2 regions of the Trichococcus sp. TS_SC_9 genome follow, and region 2 is predicted to be linked to the other one. Evidence: a T-box and tRNA genes for the amino acid it is inferred to sense, from the RefSeq annotation. Region 2 holds a T-box; the other holds one or more tRNA genes.
The links. A T-box is a leader RNA that pairs with one kind of tRNA and senses whether it is charged. The one in region 2 lies ahead of serS (serine--tRNA ligase), so its partner is inferred to be a tRNA-Ser.

Region 1 (10,324 bases), 640 kb from region 2:
GACGCGCAAGGCATCCAGCGCGATCCCCAAGGCCGAATGGTGCGTCCCGATATCGTACTCTACGGCGAAATGCTCAATGAGGAGGCGATGGAGCGCGCAGCTGCAGCGATCGGCGCCGCTGACATGCTTGTCGTCATCGGCACATCGTTGGCCGTCTACCCGGCCGCGAGCTTCGTCCATTAATTTCAAAGGCCCTTACGCCGTGTTGCTGAACCGGACGCCCGTACCGCAGTCGCTGACCTTCCAATTGGCCGTCCAGACAGATGTAGGCGTCTTTTTGGCAGAAGTCTGGCAAGAATTTTTTGAAAAATGAATAAAAAGGTGCTGAAACAAAAAGGGAATTCATGAAAGGGGAAGTCGTTATGTCGAAACTGAATCAGCTGGCGAAGTATTTGGTCTATTCCTACGAAAATCATACGGCAGCCCGGTTCGGCGACAATGAGCTGAAGCTGCAGGCGCTGCTTTATTTCGCGCAGCGGGAATGTCTGGCTGTGGTAGGGGAGCCGCTATTCGAGGAAAGCTTTGAAGGCTGGAAAGAGGGACCGGTGCTCCCGGAACTGCATTTCTTCTTCGAGGAAGGCTACGATCCCTTCGAACCATTGGAGATGAAAAAGTTGACGGAGCGCGAACAATTCATCCTGGACCGCGTAGTCTTTGCCTACGGACAGTACGAAGGCTGGTATTTGTCGGATTTGGCGCGCCGCGAAACATCCTGGCGCAACAGCAGAACGGGTCCAGCGGCAGATCCTGCCCAACCCCAAAAGCTAGAACTTGCAGATATCCGCGAGGATGCGAAAAAAGTGAGGATCTATGACACGTTGTTCGATGTTTATCTGGATGAATTGGAGGAATTCGAAGGGGAGGTGCTGGAGCCATGAACGAAACGCAAGCCTATATTGGGGCCATCGTGAAGACCCGGTTTGCCTACCATGACCTTGAAACAGACAAAATTGCCTTCAAATCGCGCCCGTTTTTGATCATCGGTGCGGAATATGATACGTTGCCGTGCGACTTCACAGCCTTTCCGATTTCGAAAGTGTCGACGAGCCAAAACATCGACCCCATCCACGACATCAAAGTCGAAAAGGACCGCTACCCCAAACTGAGCCTGAATGCGGACGTCTCCTATATCCGCGTCCATAAAATTCAGACGATCCACAGTTCTCAGCTTGCGATCGGAATCCTGTCCTCCTTGAGTGAAGCCTACCCAGATCTCTATGCGGAAGTGAAGGCAGCTTACCGAGATTTTTCCGGGGGGCTGTTCTGACTGAGCGGAGCTGCGATCCCGGCCTGGAAATTGCCAAGAAAAAAAACACCCCTGCCTAGCGGAGGCCCATAATGGAGCCTCCGTCTAAGCGGGGGTGTTTTACAAGCGTCAATACAAACTCGGCTAAGTGCTCTTAAGCTTCCAGTCTATTTTACGCCATTTCCCTTAACCGGGAAAGCAGCGACAACAGTTCCGTCTGCACCACTGAAAACAACTTCTTTTGAAGTCACAGCAACAGTAATATCCAACACAGCAGCAGTTGCAGTAAGTTCAGTCAGAAGGGCTTTTTTATCAGCTTTCGTAAGTTGATTCACACTTTTCGCTCCACGTGCATTCACGATAGTTTGTGCATTATTTATGTGGACAATGATTTGATTTGCTTCTACAGCAGTCACATCATTGGACCTTAAATAATTTTTTGCTTGCTGCACATAATTGGATGGTAAGTTGGTTGTTACCAAAGTTTTGATGATATCATTTTCAGTTGCAGCAGCAACATTCGCTTGCGGTCCGAAGAACAACACGAATGCAAACAAAAGAGATACGATGGTTTTTTTCATATTTTTCACCTCCTTTCAGTGTATCTATCCTGAGGCTGAATCAGTATTGTTTCATTTCGACCTTGGTGGCACGATTTTGGCGGTAGGCAGCTCGCTTGGCCGTGCTGATCAAACTGTAGCCAACAAGGCAGGCTATCCCCAAAAAGAAGATCAGTGCTCCGGAGACCAGCAAGAATGTTATGTAATGCATAGCCAACGTACGCAGGGCGGTGTTGATATAATACGCTGAAACGGTTATGCGCTGTGGAATCTTAAGACTCAACGCCACGATTGCGGGGATGATGACAAAGGCAGATCCTGAAACTAAACCGCTACCGATCCAAATCAAGGAGCGGTGAGGCAGTTTCCAGTTCAAGCCGACGAGGGCTCCGACAACCAAAAAGAAGGTTAGCGGGACGAGATAAAAATAGGAAAGAGCGGTTTGCAGGATTTTCCGGACGGTCTGGAATTGTGGGTAGGCAATCACCTGGTCCAAAGCGAACAGGGTAGTGTGGCTACCGATAATGGTGGTGGCTTCTTCAATGATAGTATCCGTCTGCGCTTGCAAGCTTTCATCGAAAGGCTGGTTGTGTTCTGCGGCATAACTCTCAACATAAGTCGTCACGGGTTCCACGAATATGATGCGATCGATCGTCGTTGCGTAAGTTGCGTCAGGATCAATCAGATAGTTGAGTGCTTGTTCATTGTTCGTGCGGGCAAGCTGTTGCAGGCCATTTTGGTCCATCGCGGCTTCCACAAAGACTTTCTCTGGTATGGATGTTTCTAGGCTCAACGTCCTGAATTTGGCGATCAGGCTTTCCTCCACTTTGGCGTAATAGGAGCTGTCTTCCAACTGTTGATTTAGGTCGCTTGCGCTCATTAGGACTTGCTTCATGAAGATGGCTCCAATCAAACCAACCACTACAAACATCAGGAGAAAGCTGAGGGTGACTCTGCCGATTTTCTTTATCTTTCGCATCACGACGCTCCTTAAAAATTGATTTCCGATAGTGACTTGCCTTCGACCAATTTTGCGGTCACGACATATCTGTCAGGTGTGTTACCGATGTAGTCGAAAGGATAATAAGTGTAAAGCGTCAAAATTTGCTCTTCGGAAGGTGCCAGAATACTTTGATCGGTATTGCTCTTGATTTCAATGTTGCTGATTTCATACACATAGGTTCCGTAGGTCAGCTCCAGGCGGATAACATCGCCAATCTGCGCTTCTCCCAGCGTCTTGAAGACTGAATTGGCATGCCCGGTGATGACTGTATTTCCGATATCTCCCGGGAACACGGAACCATAATATTGGCCGGCGCCATATAACAATTGCGGTGCACCGTCGCCGACGAAAACAGGCGAGACGATGCCTGCCGCATCCACGCTCAAAGTCCCATATTCATCCCCGTATTTCGGGAAAGTGAGTTGGTTCACTGTGGTTGTCTCTTCCACAATCACACTGCTATCGTTCAGATTCGTCTGAGCGATAGCGACTTCTTGCGGGAAAAACATACGCGACATGTAAAAAGCATTGGAAATATTATCAAAAAAAGCCAAGGAAAGTAGCGTAATGCCGGATACGAAAAGCAGTGCCGGGATACCAATCAGCATACCGATCTTCCTTCGCTTTGCCCGATTCTTTTGACTTATTTTTTCCCCCATCATTCCACTCCATTCATTTAAGGTGATGCAGAGCATGTCGTTTCCGCGAAAAATAGGCAAACCAGCACGTAGTATTTACGTGAGATGAGGGTTTAACCAATATGTTTCAGGGTATTTTCTAAATTTAGCCTAGTAGCCTGTTTTCTAAAACTATTCCTATTTCCAACAAATCTGCGATTTTATCAAAAAAATAGATTTCCCTCTATTCAGTATTTGTTGGAAAATACAAAGAAACAGAAAATGACATTTTACTTTCGAATTTAATTGTATTATTCCATGGATATCATGATACCTACCGTATATAGTCTTATGGGACTAGAATCTAATCGACTTCTACCGTAATTGTATTAATAGCCTATACTCCTCATACAGTATCAAATGACGGTTATAAACCTTGCTACAACATCATTTTTAAGTCTTAATGTAAGAAAGTGCTAGTATCCATGGAATCCTGTCATTTGGGGCAAGATGTGGATAAGAGATAATTCAAAAAAATATCCGCTCTTAAAGAATAAGAGCAATTGTTCAATTTCGAATGGAAGGACAAAAAAGCGCACTGAAAATCAGATGTAATGATTGTCAGTGCGCTTTCTTTATTTTTGGGTGTGTCGGCTTCGGCAAAGGTGTGTAGTATTCCTGATCGGAAAATCTTTTTTATTGAATCTCGATCGGTCCTTGAAAGCCTAAAAAATCTATGACCGTTTTATCTCGGATGACGGCAGTATAGGCGATGCTGTCAATCGTCAATTTCATTTCTTCTGCCACTACGCAACCTTCTTTCGGTAGTCTTCAGAACGTAATCGATCCGTATTTGTTTCAGACTAGCACTTGAAGTGGCACCCATGTCAACATAAAATAGAGGGAAGCAGGTTTATTTCGACAAAACAAAAGGCCGGCATCCCATGTCGGGAGTGCTGGCCTTTTGTCGGACAATATTTAAAAGTTTTTAAGGAGAATGGGGGATTCGAACCCCCGCGCGCCTTTCGACACCTAACGCATTTCGAGTGCGTCCTCTTCAGCCGGACTTGAGTAATTCTCCATAAATGACATTATAACGCTTTTCGGACGATCAGAAAAGAGGAATTTTCAAAAACTACCCAAAAAGGCAGAAACAGTTTTAAGAGGGGTCCTGTTGATGTATTGCGCTAAACCGGAAACTGAACGATTTTCTTCCGCGAGGGATTAAATTATGGTAATATGGAACTCTGCGTACTCATTTAATTGTAATTTTTTACATACATCAGGAGGAATTTGAATTGTATAAACTATTAAATCACTGGTACAAGCTGAGCCTTGTCAAACGTATCATCGTCGGTCTGATTATAGGTATCATCCTTGGTGTAACGATGCCGGACGCCGCGCAGCCGATTACCATTTTTGGAGCGCTGTTTGTCGGTGCTTTGAAGGCAATTGCGCCGATGCTTGTCTTTTTCTTGGTTGCATCCGCGATTTCGCAGCACAAAAAAGGCCAACAGACGAACATGAAATCTGTCATCGTGCTCTACCTTTTAGGAACCTTCTCGGCGGCACTCGTAGCAGTGGTCGCAAGCTTCATTTTCCCGGTGACTTTGACATTAGGGGCCGGAGCCGAGGACGTCACAGCTCCAGGTGGTGTAGTGGAAGTCCTGAAGGCACTGCTTCTGAACGTCGTGGACAATCCAGTCAAGGCGCTCTACAATGCCAATTATATCGGCATCTTGTCATGGGCTCTTATGCTCGGGTTTACTTTGAAGAATGCCGCAGCTTCAACCAAACTGATGCTGTCAAATGTTTCTGATGCACTGACGGAAATGGTCAGAATCGTTATTGCCTTCGCTCCTTTGGGAATCATGGGGCTTGTCTTCGATGTCATCGCGACAAGCGGAATCGGTGTTCTGCTGGGCTACGGGAAACTACTTGCGGTCTTGATCGGCTGTATGCTGTTCGTGGCGTTGATCATCAACCCGCTCATCGTCTACATCTATATCCGTTCCAATCCGTTCCCACTCGTTTTCAGATGCTTGAGGGAAAGTGGTATCACAGCTTTCTTCACAAGAAGCTCTGCTGCGAACATTCCCGTGAACATGACACTGTGTGATGACTTGGGACTGGACAGAGACACTTACTCCGTATCCATTCCGCTTGGCGCGACCATCAATATGGCCGGCGCGGCAGTTACGATTTCCGTCCTTACCTTGGCAGCGGTCAATACGCTGGGTATCCCTGTGGATTTCGGGACAGCCTTCATCCTTAGCATCCTTGCAGCGGTCAGTGCTTGCGGGGCATCGGGTGTTGCTGGTGGCTCGCTGTTGCTTATCCCATTGGCAGCAAGTCTGTTCGGCATCCCCAACGATGTGGCCATGCAAATAGTCGGTGTCGGTTTCATCATCGGAGTCCTGCAGGATTCATTCGAAACAGCCCTCAACTCATCGACAGATGTTCTCTTCACGGCGACTGCAGAATTCGCTAAACGACGCAAAGAAGGCATCAAAGCCTGATTAAAGACCGAACATCAAAAAATAGGCTGTCTCGCAATGGTATGCCACCCGTCAATAGGACAGTAAAATATTTAAACAGTTTTACAGACTGCTCCCCGTAATGTGGGGGCAGTTTTTTTGCATATATATATCTGCCGCGCTTACGCTTGGCGGCCCACACGTTTTATGAGCGAAGCACAACCCGCTCCCCTCACAAAACGTGAGGGGTCATTAGGCTGCCTCGAAATACTGGTCATGGAACTCCATCGGAGTCATGATATGCAGCTTTCTTTGAATGCGTCTATTATTGTAATATTCCATATAGTTGTGAATCATATCAATCAAAGAGGAACGACTCGTAAATTTGCGACGGTAATATTTTTCACGCTTGATGAGCGCCCAAAACCCTTCCATAGGGCCATTGTCAATACAACGAGCGACACGGGACATGCTTTGTATCATACCAGCCTCGCTTAAACGCGCACAGAATTGCTTACTTGTATATTGAAATCCGCGGTCACTGTGGAACAACGGCTGAGCTTCTGGCTCATTTTGTATGGCTGCATCAAAAGTCTGGAGGACTAGCGGCATATCGTTTTGATCACTGATTATGTATGCGACAATTCGACGGTCATAAAGATCCAAAATGGCACTCAAATATACTTTCTTGATTGCCGGTCCTTCGTAATACTTGAATTCGGTCACATCGGTCAACCATTTTTCATTTGGTGCGTCTGCACGAAAGTTCCGGTTGAGGCGATTTTCGGCGATATGATACGGATTCTGTGCACCTTTGGTGATGCTATTCGCACGATGTTTGATTCGGGATTGGATTTGTTGACTACGGCATAACCGAAGGGCGCGGTTGTCACTGATGATCATGCCATGGGTATATTCCAACTCATCGCGTATCCGACGATGACCCATATCGTCATGTTCTTCATGGATCTGTTTTGCCACTTCAGCGATTTGGTTGTTGCGAATTTCCCTTGGACTTTGTGGTTGCTCAAGCCAGCGGTAATAAGCGGAGCGTGTCACATGTAAGATTTCGCACATAACTTGCACCGGATAACCTTTTTCTGTATGGAATTGCTTGATGGTTTCGTACTCAGCTTGTTTTCTTATTTCGCTCAACGATTCCTCCTTTCTAATTCTTGGAATTTTTTTGTTACATCAAGTTCCATTTTTAGACGTTGATTTTCGCGTTTTAAACGTGCTAATTCGTCTTGAAGTAATTCCTCGGGAGTCCGGCTGGGCATTGTCCCTTTCCTGCGCCCACGGCGGTCTTCCAACCCTGCTTCTCCCAATTCCGCATATCTCTTTACCCATTGATAGACGTTTTGATAGGAGACTTGATATTTTATAGCCATAGCACCATAATCTTTTCCATTCTCTAAACAGTCCAACACAATTTTTAAACGCTCATCTATGGTTGTTATCCGACCTTTGCTCATAGTACTTCCTCCACTGGTTGTTTTGAAGTCTTTATGAGTATTATAATCCTTTAGCCAGTTCTGCAGTGGCGTTTTGCTCCGCAAACCATATTTTTTGGCGATTTCAATCATGCTGCCCAGGCCGTTCAGATAGTCCGTGACGGCTGCCAACTTTAACTCCTTGGAGTAATGACTGTTCTTCTTTACCGGTAAAAGGGCCGATGGACCGCCGTTCTCATAAAGTCTAATCCAATTGCGAATGGTCTCTTGAGATACTCCAGCGTTCTGTGCTGCCCTTGATATACCGATTTCATTTCTCACATATTGCTCGACAATGTTGACTCTGTTTTCGACAGATAATTTCATAGCTCTTTTAGACATAGAAAAAACCCCCATATAAGACTTGAAATAATTCAATGTCCTATATAGAGGTAGCATATCACAATGAGACAGCCTATTTTTTGATGTTCGGTGACAGGGTTTCCCCGCCAAAATGGCTTTGATGGGTGATCACTGGGCGTTAATTCAATTTCATATTAGAAAGGGCTGTATCAAACCAAAAAATCCTATTCTGGTTTTGACACAGCCCTTTCTTGTTCACTAAGTATTTATTTGATTCAGTCTTCAGTTCCCAAAATCTGATTAATCTCTTGTGACAGCAAGTCTGCCTTGCCACCGAATACAGCTTGGATGCCGCCTTGGACTTCGAAAACAGCAGTTGCTCCGAGATTCTTGATGGAATTTTTATCTACGATCGAACCGTCCTTCACAGAAACACGCAGACGGGTTGCACAAGCAGTGACGGATTCGATATTCGCATCATTTCCTAATGCTTCAATGATGATATGCGCTTCATCATTTAAAGTAGAAGCTTTGCCGGAAGACGTGACCTGAACGCTTGCTTCAGATTCTGACTCATCCATACCAGGCACCATCACTTTAAATTTCGTAATAAAGAAGCGGAATACGATGTAATAAATCAATGCCCAAATAATACCAACCGGGATTACCCATACCCAGTTTGTTTTTGCATTTCCTTGCAGCGGACCAAACAGCAAGAAGTCGATCAGTCCACCGGAGAAAGTGTTTCCGATACGGATGCTCAACAAGTCAGCAACGAAGAAGGAAACACCATCAAGGAAGGCATGAACCACATACAACCAAGGTGCGACGAACAAGAACATATATTCAAGTGGTTCGGTAATACCGGTCAAGAATGAAGTAAGAGCACTACTGAAATACAGACCGGCATTTTTTTGGCGGTTCTGCTTCGGAATGGAGTGGTACATCGCCAAAGAAGCAGCCGGCAAACCGAACATCATTGTAGCGAAACGACCTGCGAAGAAACGAGTTCCGTAAGTGAAAAGGCCAGTATGATTTGAATCAGCCAATTGTGCGAAGAAGATGTTTTGGGCACCAGCAATGGTTTCACCCGCTACAACTTCGGTTCCACCCAAAGAGCTATACCAAAACAGCGGATATATCGTATGGTGCAAACCGACCGCGCCTGTCAAACGAAGCAAAAACCCGTACAAGAAGGTTCCAAAACTGCCCATAGCTGCGATGGCTGTACCGGCGGATGTCAGTGCGCCTTGGATCGGTGGCCAAATCAGGTAAAAGAATGCCCCAAGAATGATAGCTGCAAATGATGCTACAATCGGAATAAAACGCGAGCCTCCGAAGAAACCCAAAAACTGCGGCAATTCGATTTTACGATAACGATTATGCAGGAAGGCAACGGTACTTCCGACAGCTATTGAACCAACAACCCCAGTGTCGATAGAAGCACCTTCTGCGGAAAATAATTGCAGAAAACCACTGATGGTTGCGACGAAAACAACGTAACCCACACCGCCGGCCAAACCAGCAGTCCCTTTATCTCCGTTCGCGAGACCGACAGCGACCCCGATGGTGAAGATGAGCGCCAAATTGGCAAAGACGGCATTTCCGGCAAAACTCATGATGCTCAGGATCACTTGCAACCAGCCAATGTCAAGGAAAGGATAAGCAGCCAATGTACTTGGATTGGTCAATGCGCCACCAAAACCAAGTAAAAGGCCGGCAGCAGGTAAAATGGCGATTGGGAGCATCATAGCTCTTCCAATTTGAGAGAATTTTTTAAACATGTTTTTCACTCCTTATTTTAAATTGTCAATGAAACGTTTCGCTATTTCTTTTGGCCGTGTGATTGCACCTCCTACGACGATTCCTACAACACCCATTTGCTGGATTAGTTTGGCTTGTTCAGGCGTATGGATTTTACCTTCAGCGATGACATCCACACCTGCTTCTACCAATTTTTTCATCAAGGCGATATCCGGCCCATCCAGTTTGATGCTTTCCTCAGTGTAACCGCTTAGCGTTGTGCCGACAAAATCGATTCCTTCCTGGAAAGCATTGAGGCCTTCCTCAAAGGTGGCAATATCCGCCATGAACAATTGATCGGGATGTTTTTCCTTGATTTCTTTGATGAAGGCATTGATTGTTTTGCCATCATAGCGTTCCCGCAAAGTGCAATCTAATGCAATGACTTCAACACCCGTTTCAACCAATTCATCGATTTCCTTCATGGTAGCCGTAATAAATGGTGCTTGAGGGGGATAATCACGTTTGATGATCCCGATGATCGGTAAATCAACTCTTTCCTTAATCTGTTGAATATCCCTCACCGATTCAGCGCGAATCCCGACTGCACCAGCTTGTTCAGCTGCAAGAGCCATCAAAACCATGATGCCGCCTTCTTCTGTGTATAAAGGTTCCCCTGGCTGCGCTTGACAAGAAACAATGATGCCGCCACGGACTTTGTTGATGAAATCTTCCTTCTTCATGGATATTTCCTCCGTTATTTATTTTATTCCGGAGTTTATCTCCGTAAATGAAATATAGCATACGCTTTCATGTTTGTAAATAGGTAATTTGCATTTTTAAAAGTTCGTGTATAATGAGAGACATAAACATGAAAAGGAC
Region 2 (10,324 bases):
GCATAAAACGGTTGTGCCGGCTCGATGGAAGTCACGATTGGTTTAGTGAATTTCCCGCTTTCCTGCAGTGCTTGTTTCGAAGCTTCCGCTATCTCTTTTTGTTCCGGTGAATGATAAAAAATAACCGGACGGTAAGAAGCACCACGATCTACGAACTGACCCATAGCATCAGTGGGATCTGTTTGCTGCCAATATACCTCCACTAAATCTTTGTAGGGAAACAAAGCTGGATCAAATGTGATTTGGACGGCTTCCGTATGCCCGGTCGTTCCGGCACAAACTTCTTCATAGGTCGGATTCTCTGTGTGGCCGCCGGTATAGCCCGAAACAACTGATTCTATGCCCGGAAGGCTATCAAACGGTTTGACCATGCACCAAAAACAGCCTCCGGCAAAAGTAGCTTTTTCCAATCTTGGTTCTGTCACTATCCTCATTCCTTTCGTACGCATTTTCGTCTGAAATGATTGTATCACATGACCAAAAGCTTACTCGCATATCTTGCTTGCGATCAGCGTTTGTTGCTTGCATTTTCTTTGGTTATTTTTGTGATGCCGCCCATGTATGGCACAAGTGCATCAGGAATCGTAACGGAACCGTCCTCGTTTTGGTAATTCTCAAGTATCGCAGTCACAGTGCGGCCGACTGCCAACCCGGAGCCATTCAACGTGTGCACGAATTCCAGCTTCCCTGTTTCTTCGTTGCGGTAACGGATTTTCGCGCGGCGGGCTTGGAATGCCTCTGTATTTGAACAAGAGCTGATTTCCCGATAGGTATCTTGAGCTGGGATCCATACTTCTATGTCATACGTTTTGGCTGCGGAGAAGCCCATGTCCCCCGTGCATAATGTGATAGTGCGGTGCGGCAACTTCAAGCCTCTCAGCACAGCTTCAGCATCGTCTGTCATTTTTTCCAATTCTTCATAGGAAGTTCCCGGTTTGCTGAATTTCACCATCTCTACTTTATGGAACTGGTGCATCCTGATTAGGCCCCTTGTGTCGCGTCCTGCACTTCCGGCTTCAGAACGGAAAGACGGACTCATCGCCGTGAAATAGACAGGCAGTTCTGCTTCATTCATGATTTCATCGCGGTAATAATTCGTCAAAGGAACTTCTGCTGTAGGGATCAGCGTGAAATTGCGCTCATCCGTCAATTGGAAAACATCCTCTTTGAATTTAGGGAATTGTCCGGTACCGAACATGGAAGCTTCGTTCGCCATGTATGGAGGGATGATTTCCGTGTAGCCATGTTCTTCGGTATGCAGATCCAGCATGTAGTTGTAGCAAGCGCGTTCCAGGCGAGCTCCCAAGCCTTTATAGAAGACGAAACGGCTTCCGGTCACTTTAGCGCCGCGTTCAAAATCCAGGATATCCAACGCCTCGGCGATATCATAGTGGGCTTTCGGTTCGAAATCGAACGCGCGCGGTGTCCCCCATCTTCTTACTTCCACGTTATCGTCTTCATCCGCACCGACAGGAACAGAGGCATGCGGCAAATTAGGCAATCTTGTGGCGATGTAGGTCGTCTTCTCTTCGATTTCATTCAGTTCTTCATCCAGCGCTTTGATTTTGTCGCCGACTTCTTTCATTTCGGCAATCTTATCATCCGCATTCTCTTTATTGCGTTTCAATTGCGCGATTTCCTGGGAAACGCCATTGCGGTATTGCTTGAGGTTTTCCGTCTCAACGATTTTCTCGCGGCGTTGCGCATCCAATTCCTGGAACGTCGCCAATTCTTCCGCTTTAACGCCACGTCCAGCCAACTTTTCTGCAGTGGCTTCAAATCCATCCCTTAAAAATTTTACATCCAACATATACTTTCCTCCTCATTAATGTGTACAAAAATAGCCACTCCATCCCTAGAATAATCTGGGACGAAATGGCTTTAACGTTCGCGGTACCACCCAACTTCAGCCAATCCTTTAAATGGACGGGCTGCGCTTCATTGCGTTAACGGACGGATCCGGAACAATTTAGTCAATTTCTTGTTTTCATTGTTCGCTTCATGTGGGGATTCAATAGGTGAAGGGTCAGTTCTCACCGAACCACTGACTCTCTGGGGCGCTTCACATTATCTACTGGTCACATGCATGGCTTTCTCTATTCAATTAGGCTAAGCTTCGATACCCTCATTTTACTGAACAAACCTTGTGCTGTCAATAAAGCGGCCGGTCCAAATTAGCCTGCAGCTATTCCGGATCAGTCAAAGAATCCTCCGACAAAATCGGATACCGTTTGCCAAGCTTTACCGAACAAATCTCCGACAACACGGCCGCCGCGCACAAAGATATTGGCTTTCTCAACGCTGCTTGCGACTGCGACTTTGACATCCTCGGAGGTCGCTCCATCCAGGTAGCCCAACTCGTCGCCTTCGACTGTCACAGCGACGGACCCTACTTCTGTGCCTTTTTCGATAGGCGCTTCAATCTCGCCGTCCTCATTCAGACTCTTTTCCGCCGGTGTGAAAACAGTTGTGAGCGCGAGCTCTTCGGCACCTTTTTCGGTAACGGTCACAAGGTCTTCGTTGTAGACAAGCCCGACCTCAGTTTGCTTCCCTTTGGCCACCGTAATCGGTTCTTGCGTGGAAACAGCATCGCCTTTTGCCGCTACCGTCGTCTTCTCGAAGGTCGAGAAGGCATAGTCCATCAAACGTCCTGTTTCTTTAAAGCGTTTGGTGCTCTCATCCGCGCCGATGACCACGGTGATGATCCGCATTTCATCTTGCATTGCGGTACCAGTAAAGGATGCGCCGGATTCCAGCGTTGTTCCGGTCTTCAGACCATCCACACCTTCACGGTAATAAAACATACCAGGCAACATCACGTTATAGCTGTGCATCATGATTTCGTCGGACGTTCCCGCTTGGAAAGCCAACTCCGGAATGGAAGTCGTTTCCAAAACTTCAGGGTAATCATCGATCAGATGATCTGCAACCATCGCGACCCCACGCGCAGTCATTTTATTGTAGCCGTCAGACGATGCACCGGGATATAGGTTTTCTTCCGCGACATCGCTGTTCGACAAGCCGGTTGCATTATAGAGCTCATAGTTTTCTACGCCCCACTCATCCAACTGAGCCTTCATCAGATCGACGAATTTCGCTTCGGAACCAGCCAAAGCTTCTGCCAAAGCGATCGTCGAGCCGTTTGCAGAATAGATCAATGCGGATTGGTACAGCTCTTCCACAGAATACGTGATATCCTGACGCAAAGGCACATTCGAAAAATTGTAGTTCTGGCTGACTTCATAGACGTAATCACTGACAGTGATTTGCTTGTCCCAAGTCAATTTGCCTTCCTCGATGGCTTCCAGTATCAAGTAGATGCTGAGCATCTTTGTCATTGAGGCTATGCCCAGCGCTTCTTCCCCATTTTGGTTGACAAGCACTTTGTCGGTCTCGTCTTCTATCACGAAAGCTGCTTTCGCATCGACAGACGGTTGTTCAGCAGCCAAAGCAACCGGTGCTGCAAACAAGCTGCTCACCAATACAGAGGCAGCCGATAGTGTTCCCATAATCATTTTTCTGTTTTTTATAGTTATCATTGTTTGTAGTTATCTCCATTCAGTCATTTCATTCAGTTCATATACCCTTCTATGTTAGCGGAAATAGTATAAAAAGACAACCAAAAAAAGGAACGTACCCAGAAAGTGTACGTTCCTTATTCCTTAACAGGCGGAGTCTGCTTCAAAGGGAGATGCAGCACAAATTTGGTTTCCGCCTCATCCGATTCCGCATAGATATACCCGCCATGAAGGGTGACGATGCTTTGGGCGATCGCGAGCCCCAGCCCGGTCCCACCGGTCTCTTTCGAACGGGAATTTTCCACCCGATAGAAGCGACCGAACAATTCCTGCAGCGATTCTTCAGGGATACGCTCCCCGTTATTTTTCACGGCAACAATCACCTCAGAACCGATCTTTTCCGCTTCGATATGTACCCAAGTGCCGCCATGCGCATACTTGAGGGCATTGGAAATGAGATTATTGAAGACGCGGGCCATTTTATCGACATCCATTTCGATCATCAAAGGACTCGTCTTCATGATCACTTCGGTCTCCATATGGCGTTTGCGCGACTCCAGTTCATAATCCGCGACGATCTGCTCCAAAAAGTTCCCGATATTGATCGTCTTCAACAGCAGCGGAGTCGTTGGTTGCCGCACTTTCGTATATTCGAAAAGATCATCGACAAGCACCTTCATCTGCAGCGCTTTTGTATAAGCGATATGGATATAACGCAGGGCATCCTCTTCACTCGTGAATTGCTTGTCCTCTATCAATCCTAGGTAGCCGATGATGGAAGTCAAAGGGGTGCGGATATCGTGACTGACGTTCGTGATCAATTCATCTTTCGATTGCTCAATTTTTCGTTCCTCTGCCATCGCTTGGACAGTGCTCTCCACTAGTGTATTGATGCTGTCCACAACATCAACATAGCTGCCGGCATTGTTTGCGTCGATCCGATGATCGAAGTGTCCCGCTGCGATATAATGCAACTCGTCCAGGATATGCGTCAGCTGCATCTGCTTGTATCTTCTGGCCAAACGCCAACCGGTGAAGACGGCCGCAAAAATCGCCGCTATCCATTGGAAAACATTATCATAAATGGTCAGAAATGCGTCAACCACCATTACGAATCGTCTTAAAGAGGGAATTTCCCTCAAGAAAGCGGGAGGAGTCGCAACCAGCCGGTTGAACATCAGCTCCATCCCGATGTAGAGCAGATAGACGATGCCGAGCGTCAAGGCCCCTTCAAAAACGAGTTCACTCAATTCTTTCTTCTTCAACTTGTTAAACAAAGCTGCACCCTCCCGACTCAGCTGATTTTTCCAGGCCAGCCTGCAGGCAGGTCTGCCTATTCCCCAATCTTATAGCCTACACCCCATACTGTCTGGATGACTTTCTCGCCACCTGTAGCCTCTTCAATTTTATCGCGAAGATGGCTCACATGCACCATCACTGTTTTGGCCGATACGATGCTTTCCTGTTGCCAAACACGTTCAAAAATCTCATCGGCACTGAAGACGCGATTCGGATGGCTCGCCAATAAATGCATGATGCCGAATTCCAGCGCGGTCAATTGGATGCTCTTTCCGTTCAGTGTCTTGACTTCATGGGAATCCTTCTTGATGATCAGCGGACCTATTTCGATCGCGTCCATCTCCGAAGCATCCACCTGCATATTCGTCCGGCGCAATAGCGATTTGATGCGGGCCATTACTTCCAGCGGGTTGAATGGCTTGGAAACATAATCGTCCGCACCTGTCGTCAAGCCTTGGATTTTATCCATGTCTGTGGATTTGGCGCTCAACATAAGAATCGGGATCGGGTTATTCTGTTCCCGCAGCTCCCTCACCACCGATATGCCGTCTTTTTTTGGCATCATCACATCCAAAATGATGAGTTGGATGTCCACGTTTTCCTCAAGCTTCCGGAAAGCATCGGTGCCGTCATAAGCCTTTATCGGTTCGTACCCTTCATTTTTGCAATAGATGCTCAGCAAATCCACGATTTCCCTGTCGTCATCGACGATCAAAACTTTATTCATATAGGACAACCCTTTCCTAAAAATACATATTTTCCCTCATCGTACCAAATTCTTCTAAATTTTTGCTTAAGGAAGCATAAAGAAATTCCATTTTAATTATATCAGAAAGTTCCAACAAACCGTGAACATAAAAAAAATGCCCGGGAACAGTGTCCCGGACATTTTGATTTCTTGCAGTTTTATCTTTGGATGGAGTAGTTTGGTGCTTCTTTTGTGATTTGGATGTCATGCGGATGGGATTCAATCAATCCGGCACCGGACATCTTGATGAATTGCGCATTATCACGAAGCTCTTGCAAATTAGCTGCACCGACATAACCCATACCGGAACGGACACCACCGAGCAATTGGAAGATGATATCGCTGGCTGCCCCTTTATAGGCTACACGACCTTCGATACCTTCCGGCACCATTTTCTTCGCTTCATTTACGCCGCCTTGGAAGTAACGGTCGCTTGAGCCTTTTTCCATTGCTGCCAGACTGCCCATACCACGGTAAGTCTTGAAACGACGGCCTTGGAAAATTTCGAATTCGCCCGGAGACTCATCCGTACCTGCCAACATGCTGCCCAGCATGACTGCGTGTCCACCGGCAGCCATCGCTTTGACGATGTCTCCCGAATACTTGATCCCGCCGTCAGCAATGATTGCTCTGCCGTATTCTCTCGCTACGCTTGCGGCATCATAGATGGCTGTTATCTGAGGAACACCGACACCGGCTACGACACGAGTTGTACAGATGGAGCCCGGTCCGATTCCGACTTTGACTACGTCGACCCCGACGTCAAAGAGTGCGCGGGTCCCGTCGGCAGTCGCTACGTTTCCGGCAATCAAGGTTGCTTCAGGGAATTGTTCGCGGATTTCTTTAATTTTACGGATAACGCCGGCGCTGTGGCCATGCGCTGTATCGATGACGATTGCATCTGCACCTGCATCCAATAAGGCTTGGGCGCGTTCAAATGTGTCACTTGTCACACCTACTGCAGCCGCAACGATCAAACGGCCGTGTGCATCTTTTGCGGAGTTGGGAAACTCGATTACTTTTTCGATATCCTTGATTGTGATCAGGCCCGCCAGACGTCCGGTTTCATCGACTAAAGGCAGTTTTTCGATTTTGTATTTTTGCAGAATGGATTCAGCATCTTTCAAAGAAGTACCTACAGGAGCGGTAACCAAATGTTCTTTGGTCATGACATCGCCGATTGGAACTTGGTAATCTGTAATGAAGCGCAGATCGCGGTTCGTCAAAATCCCTACCAACTTGCGTTCTCCCATATCGTTAACGATAGGAACGCCGCTGATGCGGTATTTGCTCATCAGATTCTCTGCTTCAGCAACCAAGTGATCAGGAGTCAGGAAGAATGGGTCGATGATGACGCCACTTTCGGAACGTTTTACTTTGTGCACTTCTTCAGCCTGCGCTTCAATGGTCATGTTTTTGTGGATGACGCCCAAGCCGCCTTGGCGAGCCATTGCGATTGCCATTGCCGCATCGGTAACAGTATCCATACTTGCGCTCATTATAGGAATATTCAAGTGTAAATTTTTAGCTAAATCAATCGATAAATCCACATCGTTAGGTAATACATGGCTTTCAGCCGGGACTAATAATACATCATCAAAAGTAAAACCTTCTTTAGCGAATTTTGTTTCCCAATTTGACATTTTCGATGAACACTCCTTTTTATTTATGCTGATTTTTTATCATCTAAAATACCACCACCAACAACCTACGTCAAGCGCAAACCTCCCTTTATCATACAATTCTCATATAGAAGCGTTTTTATCGAATACTATGCATTCACAACTACCTCAATGTTCGGAATTAATGCGTATGATTGCATCCAGGGATTCATCTACAGTTTATTTCTGTCAATATACGAAAATAGCCGAGATACAAGTTTTATTTGCATCTCGGCCTCCACCCATTGACGGCCTACAAAATGCCGCCCACGATATGATATTTTTTCTTCAGATATACTTTTGCAGCAAAACCTACACCCGCGATTCCAAGGTACAACCATGCAGGCAAAGCGATATTGATTGTGGCTGGGATAAGCATCATGGAAACAGTCATGATGAGCATCCAAAGCAACATAGCGCCGGTCGTCGCAAAGATGTATTTCCCGAAGCCTTTTTCGCCTTTTGGCGCATCCGGATTCGGCGTGTATTTGGAGATGATGAGCATGGCGATGCCGCCCACGATAAAGTTCAGGATTAAGCTGATCAGACCCATTCCGATTACGTCTTCGCCACTGTTGGTCAGCAAGGAAACGCCTGAAATCATCGCGAAAAGAGACCCCAGCAATAAGCCGCCATCCAAAGCGATCAACCAATCAGTCGAACGGACTTTAACTTCGTTATCTGTTGGATTGACCAAGATGTTTGATGCGCACTCAGACACTGTGCCGTATAATTGGCGGGCAGTTTTCCCGGTTTTTTGGGCGTCCAACAATTCCCGCATCATTTTGTTGTATATTTCCTCTCTGCGCCCCTCTTCCAGGTTTGCAGCTCTCAAGGTTCTGTCCAGCCCCAGCATGTATTGTTCATTTCTTTTTGTCAAACTCTGCCATAACGCTTTGTTTTCGAACTTCATTTGTTCAACGCTCTTCGTTTCTTCCAATGGTAAATCCTCCCTTGATTACATGCGGCATCCTTTATAGAACGGTTCTAAATCCTATAGTTGAGTTCTGATTCGCAGATACCACTCCCGTTTTGTCATGGCTCTTGCGATTTTTAATCGCTTAGAGACATGATACACTTGACCGGTACGGTCACAGTGCTTCCTTACCCAACGTCTGGGTATCTAAACGCGAATCATCACATCCTGTTATACGTTAAAGCGGAATTCCATTACGTCGCCGTCTTGGACTACGTAGTCTTTTCCTTCAAGTCTTACTTTTCCTGCTTCTTTGGCTGCTTGCATGCTGCCGTATGACAGTAGGTCATTGTAAGAAACTGTTTCGGCACGGATGAAGCCGCGTTCGAAGTCGGAATGGATGATGCCGGCTGTCTGCGGTGCTTTCATCCCTAATCTGAATGTCCAGGCACGGACTTCTTTTTCGCCTGCTGTGAAGTATGTTCCCAGCCCAAGCAGCGTGTAAGCTTTTTGGATCAGTTGATCAAGTCCGGATTGTTCGATGCCTAACTCCGACAGGAATTCGGCTTTTTCTTCATCATCCAATTCAGCCACTTCTTCTTCGATACGGGCACAGACGGTAACAACTTCTGCACCTTCTGTCGCCGCAAAATCACGGACAATTTTCACCATTTCATTGTCTCCGCCGGCTATTACGTCCTCTTCAGAGATGTTTGCGACATAAAGAACAGGTTTTGTCGTTAAAAGGAACAGGTTTTTCACGTACACTTCTTCTTCCGGTGTAAATTCGATGGTACGTGCGGATTTACCAGCTTCCAGCGTTTCTTTGATTATATCCAATATAGCTAATTCGTAAACAGCATCTTTGTCCTTCGTACGCGCAATTTTGCTGATGCGTGTATAGCGTTTTTCGATGGATTCCAAATCCGCGAAAATCAGTTCCAAGTTGATGGTTTCGACATCATCCAATGGATCCACTTTACCGCTGACGTGTGTGATGTTATCGTCTTCGAAACAACGGACGACGTGACAGATGGCATCCACTTGACGGATGTTGGCCAAGAATTTGTTTCCCAGACCTTCCCCTTTACTGGCGCCTTTAACGATTCCGGCAATGTCCGTGAACTCAAAAGTGGTCGGGACGGTTTTTTTGGGTTTCACCAATTCTGTTAGTTTATTCAAACGTTCATCGGGAACTTCGACTACTCCGACATTTGGGTCGATCGTCGCGAATGGGTAGTTTGCGGCTTCCACTCCCGCTTTGGTGATGGCGTTGAACAAAGTGGATTTACCGACGTTCGGTAACCCTACGATTCCTGCTGTTAATGACATTTCTTCACACTCTTTCCACTTATATTGCTTTTATTTATTTCTTCAAAGACCTATTCGACAGTTTCTTCTGCCTTAGTCAGTACTTTTTTCATCTTCTTCTCGAATTCACGGCGCGGCATCATGACCATCTGCCCGCATTTCAGGCATTTGATCCGGATGTCCATACCCATTCGGATGATTTCCCATGAGTTGTTTTTGCAGGGATGCGGCTTTTTCATTTCCACCACATCATGCAATCCATAATCTTGTTGTACCAAGGCTAGATGCACCTCTTTCTGATGTCTTCGTCTATTCTTAATCGTCCAGGGAAATTTGCAGGATATCCAAAATCCGGGTCAGGTCGGCTGGAGAAAGATATTCGATCTCGATCTTGCCTTTTTCGCCCTTGCTGGATATTTGTACGGATGTCCCGAATTTGTCCATCAAGCGTTCTTCGCTCTCTTTGATGTATACTGGCTTCGTTTCTTTTTTCTTCTTGGTTGTCTTTTTAGCGACATCTCCAGGATTGTTCAGCTGTTGGACCAGCAATTCCAGATGTCGGACCGTGATACCTTCTTCGGCAGCACGTTTCGCCAATTCGCTGATCAACGATTCATCGTTCAAGCCTAAAAGCGTGCGGGCTTGCCCCATGGAGACCAATCCCTCTTGCAACATCCGTTTGACGTCCTGCGGGAGGTTTAACAAGCGCAGGTGGTTGGCAATGTACGGACGGCTCTTCCCTAATCTTTGGGCTACATCCACTTGCGTAAGATTCAGCTTGTTCATCAATGTTTGGTAGCCTTCCGCTTCTTCCAACGGAGTCAGATCCTCACGCTGCAGATTTTCCAGAATGGCGACTTCTATCATGGCT

Region 1: it encodes a tRNA-Ser, which carries the amino acid that the T-box ahead of serS (serine--tRNA ligase) is inferred to sense. The anticodon was not compared.

Annotation. Positions count from the first base shown of each region.
Region 1 is NZ_CM149591.1:274,186-284,509, reverse strand. Features, by position in the region: gene AC0J5I_RS01235 (SIR2 family NAD-dependent protein deacylase) at 1-183, shown strand, start outside; gene AC0J5I_RS01230 (Panacea domain-containing protein) at 363-878, shown strand; gene AC0J5I_RS01225 (hypothetical protein) at 875-1,267, shown strand; gene AC0J5I_RS01220 (hypothetical protein) at 1,414-1,827, opposite strand; gene AC0J5I_RS01215 (hypothetical protein) at 1,868-2,785, opposite strand; gene AC0J5I_RS01210 (class D sortase) at 2,797-3,417, opposite strand; tRNA gene AC0J5I_RS01205 (tRNA-Ser) at 4,418-4,507, opposite strand; gene sstT (serine/threonine transporter SstT) at 4,725-5,945, shown strand; gene AC0J5I_RS01195 (IS3 family transposase) at 6,156-7,058, opposite strand; gene AC0J5I_RS01190 (helix-turn-helix domain containing protein) at 7,055-7,738, opposite strand; gene AC0J5I_RS01185 (PTS transporter subunit EIIC) at 7,975-9,483, opposite strand; gene AC0J5I_RS01180 (N-acetylmannosamine-6-phosphate 2-epimerase) at 9,496-10,185, opposite strand.
Region 2 is NZ_CM149591.1:910,147-920,470, forward strand. Features, by position in the region: gene msrA (peptide-methionine (S)-S-oxide reductase MsrA) at 1-425, opposite strand, end outside; gene serS (serine--tRNA ligase) at 509-1,810, opposite strand; T-box leader at 1,864-2,097, opposite strand; gene AC0J5I_RS04215 (serine hydrolase) at 2,196-3,539, opposite strand; gene AC0J5I_RS04220 (sensor histidine kinase) at 3,656-4,795, opposite strand; gene AC0J5I_RS04225 (response regulator transcription factor) at 4,852-5,544, opposite strand; gene guaB (IMP dehydrogenase) at 5,724-7,208, opposite strand; gene AC0J5I_RS04235 (DUF1129 domain-containing protein) at 7,480-8,166, opposite strand; gene ychF (redox-regulated ATPase YchF) at 8,374-9,474, opposite strand; gene AC0J5I_RS04245 (DUF951 domain-containing protein) at 9,525-9,731, opposite strand; gene AC0J5I_RS04250 (ParB/RepB/Spo0J family partition protein) at 9,769-10,324, opposite strand, start outside.